DNA from 2 places in the Sporolactobacillus sp. BBK16-2 genome. Region 1 is predicted to be linked to the other one. Evidence: riboswitches for the same ligand, from Rfam matches in the RefSeq annotation. Region 1 holds a riboswitch; the other holds the start of a gene.
What was found. A riboswitch is a leader RNA that binds a small molecule or an ion and turns the genes downstream of it on or off. The one in region 1 is predicted to bind S-adenosylmethionine.
Positions count from the first base shown of each region.

Region 1 (4,601 bases):
TTCAGGTACAGCAAGGCGATGAATCCTTGCGAAACTCAATTATCGAATCATACCAGCCTTTTATTAAAAAGGTTGTTTCTAAAGTATGCAATCGTTTTATAGATCAGACAATGGATGAATTCAGTATCGGTTTAGTTGCGTTTAACGAAGCAATTAACCAGTACCAAAAAGGGCAGGGAAGTAAGTTTTTGACTTTTGCAGACATGGTCATTCGACGCAGAATTATTGATTTCATTCGCAAAGAATCCCGCCAAGTACGCCATATTTATTTGGATCAGACAAAACAGACCGATGAAAACACGATGGAAGAAAGTTTCATCGAACAGCAAGCTGCTATTGATCACTTTGAAGAGCAGCGGCGGATTAACGAGCGTATGGAGCAAATCGAAAGCTATCAAACACTGCTGCTCGAATACGGTATTACATTTGATGTGTTGAGCAAGCATTGCCCGAAGCATGCGGATGCGCGTGAAAATGCAAAAGTATCGGCAAAAAGGCTGGTTGAGCACAAGGAATTAGTAACTTATTTAAAGAAAAAGAAGCAGCTGCCGATAAAAGATTTGTTACAATTTGTATCGTGTAGCCGCAAAACGATTGAAAGGAATCGAAAATATATAATAGCATTGTCGCTGATCTATATTGGCGGGTTCAGTGCATTAAAGTCATATATTGAACCGGAATTAGAAACGGTTCAGTGACCGAGAAAGGTGGGGAGGAAAACTGATTAATCAGGGTGTACTCGTGTCCAAAAAGGGGAGGCGTGCTGTCATTCTGACTGATGAAGGCGACTTCAAATCGGTCAGGCTCAGACGCATGGCTGATCTTTCTATTGGACAAACGGTACGTTCCAAACACCTTGCCCGATTTAACTTTCTTCCCAAATCGATACTGACGCCGATCATCGCACTTGGATTTTCGCTGCTTTGTTTTATTCCGTTGTCGCATAGTACTTATGCGCCTCCTGGGCCGGTAGCTGCATATGTGTATTTTGATTTAAAGGCAAGTATCGAAGCGAGTGTAGATCGTAATATGCAGGTTATCTCTGTACAGCCTTTAAACAGTGAAGCAAGACAACTGCTTCAGAGTATCCCTGTCGTCCAAAAGATGCCTCTTCAGCAGTTCAGTTCAGCACTCTTCTCAAAACTGAGGAACGAAGGCGTTTCAGATAAGCGATCGCTTTGTTTAGTTACAACAGTTTTGACGAATCAAATCGGCCGCTCGCAAAAATCAGTATTTACAGAGGGCTTGACCGCATCTTTTAATCGCGGAGCAAGTCAATCCCTTCAAGCGAACGGAATTGGAATTGAGTGGCTTCAAGCATCTCTTGAACGAAAAAAGGATGCCGAAGCACGAGGCCTGTCTGTTGGAAAGTATCTGCTTTATTTGCAAGCGAATGCGTACGGCAAGACGCTCTCGCTTGAAGATGCCCAACAATTATCCACTGAGAAGATGCGCGAAGTATCAGGAGCTGTTTCACTGCCATGGCATTCGTTGATTAGAGAACGGAATAATACTCAAGGAAGCAGACCATCTACGGAGCAAGCGTCCTTTAGGGCCAATCAACTTAAACCGCTCTTTCAAAATCCTTTTCAGGTCGGTGAGGCGGCTAAAAGCAGGGAGAACAGCAGCTATAATTATTTGAACACTCGAATAGCGGGTTATGCCTGATTTTTGTCTATGAAGATCCAAGCAGAGAAACATCTGCTTGGATTTTTTAATATGCATAATCGGGTATCTGTTAAGAGAAAAAATGGTTTGACAGCTTGAGTTATGCGTGGTAAATTATTAACACTCAATTGAATAGAAAAACTCTTATCCAGAGAGGCGGAGGGACTGGCCCGATGATGCCCGGCAACCTAATTGCAGATCGTTGCAATAAAGGTGCTAATTCCTTCAGAAACAAATGTTTCTGACAGATGAGAGAGGCGAATCCCACCTCTCTCAAGGCGGGTTTTTTTATTGGTTGAAACAAAAATCGGAGAGAGGGATGCCACCAAGTAGAATACAGATTAAATGCCAAGTAAAAACGTAGGATAAGTTTTTACGACTGTAATAATTGAAAGCGGTGAACGAAGTTGATTCAATTAAGCAATGTTGAAAAAACGTTTCGGACTGATCAGGGTCCGGTGCGTGCACTATCGGATGTTAGCCTTGCTATTCAGGAAGGGGAAGTGTTCGGCATTATTGGCTATAGCGGTGCCGGCAAGAGCACACTCATTCGGATGATTAATCTGCTTGAGAAACCGACGTCAGGAACGATCACGATTGATGGTCGAAGTCTTACAGACTTGGATGAGCGCCAGCTGCGTGAAGAACGTCGGTCAATTGGAATGATCTTTCAGCATTTCAACTTGCTGTGGTCGCGGACTGTTGCTGAGAATATTGCTTTCCCATTAGAATTAACGAAGCTGAAAAAGAAACAAAGAGAAGATCGGATTGCCGAATTGATTCGGATGGTTGGACTTGAAGGCAAAGAGTCTGCGTATCCATCACAACTGAGCGGCGGTCAAAAACAGCGTGTAGGCATTGCACGAGCACTGGCTAACAATCCGAAGGTCCTTCTTTGTGATGAAGCGACATCGGCACTTGATCCAAAAACAACCGATTCAATTCTTACCCTTCTGTCGGAAATTAATAAGACGCTTGGACTGACGATCATACTGATTACTCATGAAATGACTGTAATTCGAAAAATATGCGATCGTGTGGCTGTGCTTGACGGCGGTAAAATTGTTGAGCAAGGAACAGTTGAGTCTGTGTTTTCGAATCCGCAACAAACCATTACTCAAGAATTCGTAGGCAACCATACTGGGAAAAGTACACCGATTCAAATCAAAGTTTCCGATGTGATACATACTGAGGGAACTGTAATCAGTCTTTCGGCTGCTGACCAAGCCACGTTTCAACACAGCTTATCGCGGCTGCTCGGGAACACGAACCTATCGGTAAAGGTGCTTGGATTAGCATACGGAGCGAACACTCAATCGGAGCATACAATCGTTTCCATTCAAGGGGCTTCAGAATCCATTAGAAAAGCGATCAACGTTCTGCGTTCAGAAGGCGTGAGAGTTGAGGTGACAAAGGAAAATGTTTGAGTGGTTACAAAATGTTGATTGGCCAAGTATGTGGCTGTCTACCGGTCAAACGCTCTATATGACAGCTATCTCCGGTGTGTTTACATTTTTTTTAGGAGTCGCTTTAGGGCTTTTACTTTACTTAACGGCAAAAGGCGGACTCTATGAGAATCAGATTATCTACAGGTTTATTGCTTCATTCGTCAATGTGTTTCGATCAATCCCTTTCATTATTTTGATCATTCTTTTGATCCCGCTTACGGTGATTATCATTGGGACCATGATTGGAGCGAGTGCGGCACTGCCTTCGATCATTATCGGAGCGGCACCGTTTTATGCCCGGCTGGTTGAGATCGGTTTAAGAGAAGTAGATAAGGGAGTCATTGAAGCGGCTCAGGCAATGGGTGCAACCAAGTGGCACATTGTTTGGAAAGTACTTCTTCCTGAAGCACTGCCGTCACTATCTTCCGGAATGACCGTTACGCTGATTGCACTGATTGGCAACACGGCAATGGCCGGGGTCGTTGGTGCCGGAGGACTTGGTACTATTGCTTATAATGAAGGTTTTCAAGCAAATAATAATACAATTACGTTTATCGCGACCGTGATTATTCTAGTGATTGTCTTTATTATTCAGTATGTCGGCGATCATATTACTCGCCGTGTTGACAAGAGATAGACAGCATAAAAGCTGACTTATTAAACAAATGATGGTAACTAAAATTAATCAAACAGAACTTGGGGGAGTTAATATGAAAAAATCAATCGTATTTGCTGTAGTTCTTGCTTTTGCTCTCATTCTTACCGCATGCGGACAATCAACAGGAAAGTCGGAGAAAAATCAAACATTGACTGTTGGCGCGTCGGCAGTGCCTCATGCTGAAATTCTCAAGCAAGCCGCACCATTGTTAAAAAAGAAAGGTATTACCCTGAAGGTAAAAGTATTCCAGGACTATGTGCTGCCAAACAAAGCACTCGCATCAAAACAATTGGATGCTAATTATTTCCAACATGTTCCATTCCTTGATCTTTATAATAAGCAAAACAATACGGATTTGGTTAATGCAGGAAAAATCCACATCGAACCATTTGGTATCTATTCCAAGAAATTCAAGAGTGTTGATGAAGTGAAAGACGGAGCAACGGTTCAGATCAGCAATAACAAGTCGGAACAAGGACGCATTTTACTGCTTCTTCAATCAAAAGGACTTTTGAAGATTAAATCCGGTATTGATCCAATTGCTGCTACACTTGCTCAGAAAAACGGGAACTATACGGATTTCGACAATATCAAACATCTGAAATTCTTGCAGCCGATCGATCCGGCCATTCTGCCGAAAGCTTATGAGAACAGCGCGGCAGACTTGTATGCAATTAATACAAACTATGCACTTCAAGCGAAATTGCAGCCAAAGAAAGATGCTTTGATCCTTGAAGGAGCTTCCTCTCCATATGCGAATATTATTGCCGTGCGAAAAGGCGATCAAAATAAAAAAGCGATTAAAGAACTAGTCAATGTGCTGCATT
Region 1 covers NZ_CM187611.1:1,179,097-1,183,697, forward strand. Annotated here, with positions in the region: gene sigI (RNA polymerase sigma-I factor) at 1-698, shown strand, start outside; gene AC6F33_RS05915 (anti-sigma factor domain-containing protein) at 724-1,668, shown strand; SAM riboswitch class I at 1,810-1,923, shown strand; gene AC6F33_RS05920 (methionine ABC transporter ATP-binding protein) at 2,076-3,095, shown strand; gene AC6F33_RS05925 (methionine ABC transporter permease) at 3,088-3,753, shown strand; gene AC6F33_RS05930 (MetQ/NlpA family ABC transporter substrate-binding protein) at 3,827-4,601, shown strand, end outside.

Region 2 (4,601 bases), 500 kb from region 1:
AAAAGGAATCAAGATCCCGAAAAATACAAAGCTCAAGACCAAAAGTCCCCTGTCAGCAAAAATGTACAAGGTCACTTATAAAGGCAAAACGGGTTATGTATATCGGGTCAATCTAGGCACAAAGCCGCTGAAGAAGCGCTGAGTGCGGAAATAAATAAGAAACAAAAACACCGGAGCGGTAAAAATGCTCCGGTGTTTTTTTACACCATCGGAAGATGCGCAGCATCGTATCAATGGAAAAAACACTTATATTATGAGAAAAGTTGAACCGAAGTGAAAGGGTTAGACCGAACGTTTGAAAAGTTAGGCCGAATCCATGAAAAAATAGGCCTAATCTAGTGAGAGTTAGACCGAAAAGTAGAGGTTAGGCCGAACCGATAGAAAGTTAGACCGAACACTTGAGAAGTTAGCCCGAATCTGTGAAAAATTAGACCGAACGCTCGAAAAGTTGAACCGAATCTCCTTTTGCTTCGCAGTCGTCTTTACTTTGCACGCATTTTTTTAAAATAATCTAGTTTTTACACCTGGATTCTCTTATCTTCTACCTGATTAATTAAAAACGATTCAGTCTATAAGTTTGACAAATCGTCTTGGAATGACTAACAATACAGACAAGCAGGTTGTGATTTTCTGAGTAATATATAGGAGAGATTTAATGAAACAATTAAAAATTGCTCTCGCTAACATACTTCTAACTTTCTCCATTTTGTTCGTGTTGTATCTGACCTTAATTCCACATGGGATTATTCATACCGGGAACGTTGCCGGGACACCTGTTCAGCATTTTACTATTAATTTGAATCCGCTTGTGATCTTTAAAAATTTTCAATCAGCCTCTCTATTTTATTTTATCGTTGATGATCTTGGGAATATTATGCTGTTTTTACCCTTTGGCTTTTTTCTGGCAATGAGGTATCCGCAGTTCCATTGGGCACATGCCTTGTTTATGAGTGCTCTGTTTTCAGCGACTATTGAATGGATCCAGCTTTTCCTGCCTAACCGTATGACCGATATCGATGATGTGATTCTCAACACAACGGGAGCTGTTTTGGGTTACATGTTCTATCGATTTGTTCAGAGAGAGGAACATAGTGGGCAGGAACAGCGGTGAATGAGCTGAGCCTCCAGTCCAATGTTTAATTGTTTTGGTCAGTAAATTACTTCACGTATGCAGACAAGCAATTTCGTTTATCCTATTATTACTGCTGACATTTTAATAACAGGGAGATGATTTTGTGACCGATGAGGAACTATTGACCGAACTCGGATCAGAGGCAGTGTTGAATTATGAACGAAACACGGCACTTTTTTACCTACTTATGGAGAAAGGGATCATCACACAGGAAGAATTTGACGAGAAATTCAAGACCATCCACGAACATTTCGAAGACCACTTGAAAGGAATCTTCGGAGATGATGTAGAAACTGAGTGATTGTCGAACCACCGGCATCGATTGATTTAAAAAAATGGGTGAACTTTAATTCAAAAAAACAAATCGCATAAAAATAGTATGAATTAGTATTGACTCTTCAATGGAACTCTCGTAAGCTTTAAACATCAACTAAATAATTCTTATCTAGAGTGGGGGAGGGACCGGCCCAATGAACCCCGACAACCAGCATAGAAAACTGTGTATGGTGTTAATTCCGGCAGATTTGATCTGAGAGATAAGAAAAGTACAATCGGACGGCAATGGCGACTACTTTTCTTGTGCTCTAAGAAAAGCAGTCGCTTTTATTTTTCTAGGTGTGCTGCTTTTACAAAAAGCAGCAATATAAGAACTTAAGGTTTCTTCAAAAAATCAGTTATGAGGGGTAATAAGATGACTCAATATGAATTAGAAAGTGGGATAGAAAAGTCAACCTTAGCTTTATTTCAGTGGTTTCATCGACATCCCGAACTTGCCCTTGGTGAATTTGAGACGACAAAGAAGATTAAAGCAGTGCTTCAAGAGCACAACATTGACATTTTATCCAATCCAATGGATACAGGGGTCTTTGCGAAGATTGGCGGAAAAAAACCAGGCAGTTTGATCGCGCTGCGAGCGGACATTGATGCACTGCCGATTAATGAGGAGAGTGGTTTGGCCTATTCATCGGAACATTCAAATCGGATGCATGCATGCGGTCATGATTTTCACCTAACCAATTTACTGACGACAGCGATTGAATTAAAGAAAATTGAAGATCAGTTAAACGGAAGCATCTTACTTATTTTTCAGCCGGCTGAAGAGGTGGATCATGGGGCGGACCGAGTTGTAAATACAGGGATATTAAATGGTGTCGAGGCGATTTTCGGACTGCATGTTAATCCAGAACTGCCAACAGGTGTTGTTGGGGTCAAAACGGGGAATTTTAATGCCGCAGTGGATCGCTTTTTTGTTACGTTTCATGGGAAGGGTACGCATGCCGCTCATCCTGAAAGCGGGGATGATGTGATTGTGGCAACAGGTGAATTTATTGTTGCCGCTCAGACCATTGTCAGTCGAAATGTCAATCCGTTTGACCCAAGCGTGGTTTCAATCACACATCTTGAATCCGGAAAGACTTGGAATGTGCTGCCAAACACGTCGCTGCTTGAAGGAACCGTTCGATCCTTTGATAAAAAGGCGAGAGAAAAAATAAAAATGCGTTTGCAGAAAGTAGCAAGCGGCATTGCCGCCACTAACGAGGTCACGAGTGAATTCCAATGGGTGGACGGTGCTCCGGCCGTGGTCAATGATCAACAATTAACAAAATTCGTTGAAACGGTTGCCTTAAAAAAACATTTTGATGTTGTGCATCTAGAAGCAAGTATGGGTGGAGAAGATTTTTCTTGCTATCAACAGATCATACCGGGTACTTTTTTCAATGTAGGTGTTGGGTCAGCATATCCGGTTCATAGCAGTAAATTCAAGGCAGATCCTAAAGCATTTGAGACTTCCATACCTCTGTTTGTTGCCTTGGTGAAATCCTATTTGGAAGGATAGGCGCAGAATTACGCCAGCAAGGAGGAAGAGAGATGGGAGTCGAAGAGAAAAAAGTGATTGTTTTCATTGCGCATCCGGATGATGAAACATTTATCGGTGGCACGTTAGCCAGGTTGGTACGACAAAAAAATAGGGTTCTTGTTGTGATCGCGACAAATGGTGATAAGGGGACACATGATCGGGCGCAGACACCTGAACAAGTGACAACTATTCGACGGACTGAAATGGCACTTGCTGCCCATGTACTCGGGATTACGGTGAACTGGCTTAATTTTTCTGACGGAACTCTGTTTGCTAGAGAAGCACAACTCAAAGAGAAGGTGTTTCGGAAAATCAGATTGGAGCGACCGGATATTTTGATTACTTTTGATCCCTTTAAAAAATATGATGTTCATTTCGATCATATTACAATTGGGTGTGTTGCTTCAGAGGCGGGTTATTTGGCGGACGGCTTCTGCTATTACCCCGAACATCTGGAAGAAGGCATTGAACCTTCAAAGCCGCAGGAAACTTATCTTTTCAACACCGATGACCCTAATTATTCGGTAAATATTCGTGAGACATTCCATTTGAAAGTTCAATCGGCGGAGCAGCATGTCAGTCAGTTTGGCGGCGGCTCCTTTAAAGAACAACTTCTGCATCGAATTCGTTTGGAAGGCGGCAATGAACAGGATCTATATCTTGAATCTTTTCATAAGCTTTATTATAGTGAGCTTTTGATTTAATGTAATTTGCGATAAGTCTCTTCCTTTTATTTGTTATCCGCAGTCGAATGGATGCTTCATTTAATGTTCAGAGAGAGAAACATAGTGGACTGGCCAGTGGCAATTAATTTACCACATCCAGTTCTGAACGCCTCTGCAAATAAATAAGTGAAGAAAATATGAAAGCGCTTTACTGTGAGGGCTTTTTTATGCTACTCTTTGAGTAGGTTCAATGAGAAAACAACCACACAACTCCGCCATAGAAGCTCTTTGAAAGGAGAATGAACAATGCAAAGAAAACTTTATCCTTCAATGATGTGTGCTAATTTTAATCATCTGTCGGAAGAAACACGACTGCTGTCGCAATCGGCAATTGACGGGTTCCACATGGATATTATGGATGGGGCTTTTGTCCCGAATTTTGGGATGAGTCCGGAAGACTTTAAAACAATTTCAGATCACACAAACAAATTGCTTGATGTCCATCTGATGATTTATCATCCGGAAAATTATGTGGAAAAGTTTATTGAATTAGGAGCAAGACGCGTTTACTTTCATCCCGAAGCAACGCCGCACGCATCCCGAATTATTAGCCAAATTAAGCGGCTCGGTGCAGAAGTCGGCATTGCAATTAATCCTGGGACGTCCGTTGATTTTGTCAGTGAACTTTTACCGCTTGTTGATCAAGTGTTGGTCATGACTGTTAATCCGGGCTTTGCTGGTCAGGAGTATCTTGAATTTGTCACTGAAAAAATTAAACGATTGAATAAACTTCGCCAGTCCTGTCACTTTGAAATTGTTGTTGATGGGGCAATATCTTTAAAAAAGATTCAAGAATTGAGTTTGTTTGGCGTCACGGGTTTTGTACTCGGTACTTCTGCTCTTTTTGGAAAGAGGGAAAGCTACGGAGAAATTATTGATTCAATAA
Region 2 covers NZ_CM187611.1:677,949-682,549, forward strand. Annotated here, with positions in the region: gene AC6F33_RS03440 (GH32 C-terminal domain-containing protein) at 1-142, shown strand, start outside; gene AC6F33_RS03445 (VanZ family protein) at 656-1,111, shown strand; gene AC6F33_RS03450 (hypothetical protein) at 1,236-1,433, shown strand; SAM riboswitch class I at 1,571-1,675, shown strand; gene AC6F33_RS03455 (amidohydrolase) at 1,824-2,969, shown strand; gene AC6F33_RS03460 (PIG-L deacetylase family protein) at 3,002-3,694, shown strand; gene AC6F33_RS03465 (ribulose-phosphate 3-epimerase) at 3,962-4,601, shown strand, end outside.
Region 2: another riboswitch for S-adenosylmethionine. It lies ahead of AC6F33_RS03455 (amidohydrolase); the one in region 1 lies ahead of AC6F33_RS05920 (methionine ABC transporter ATP-binding protein).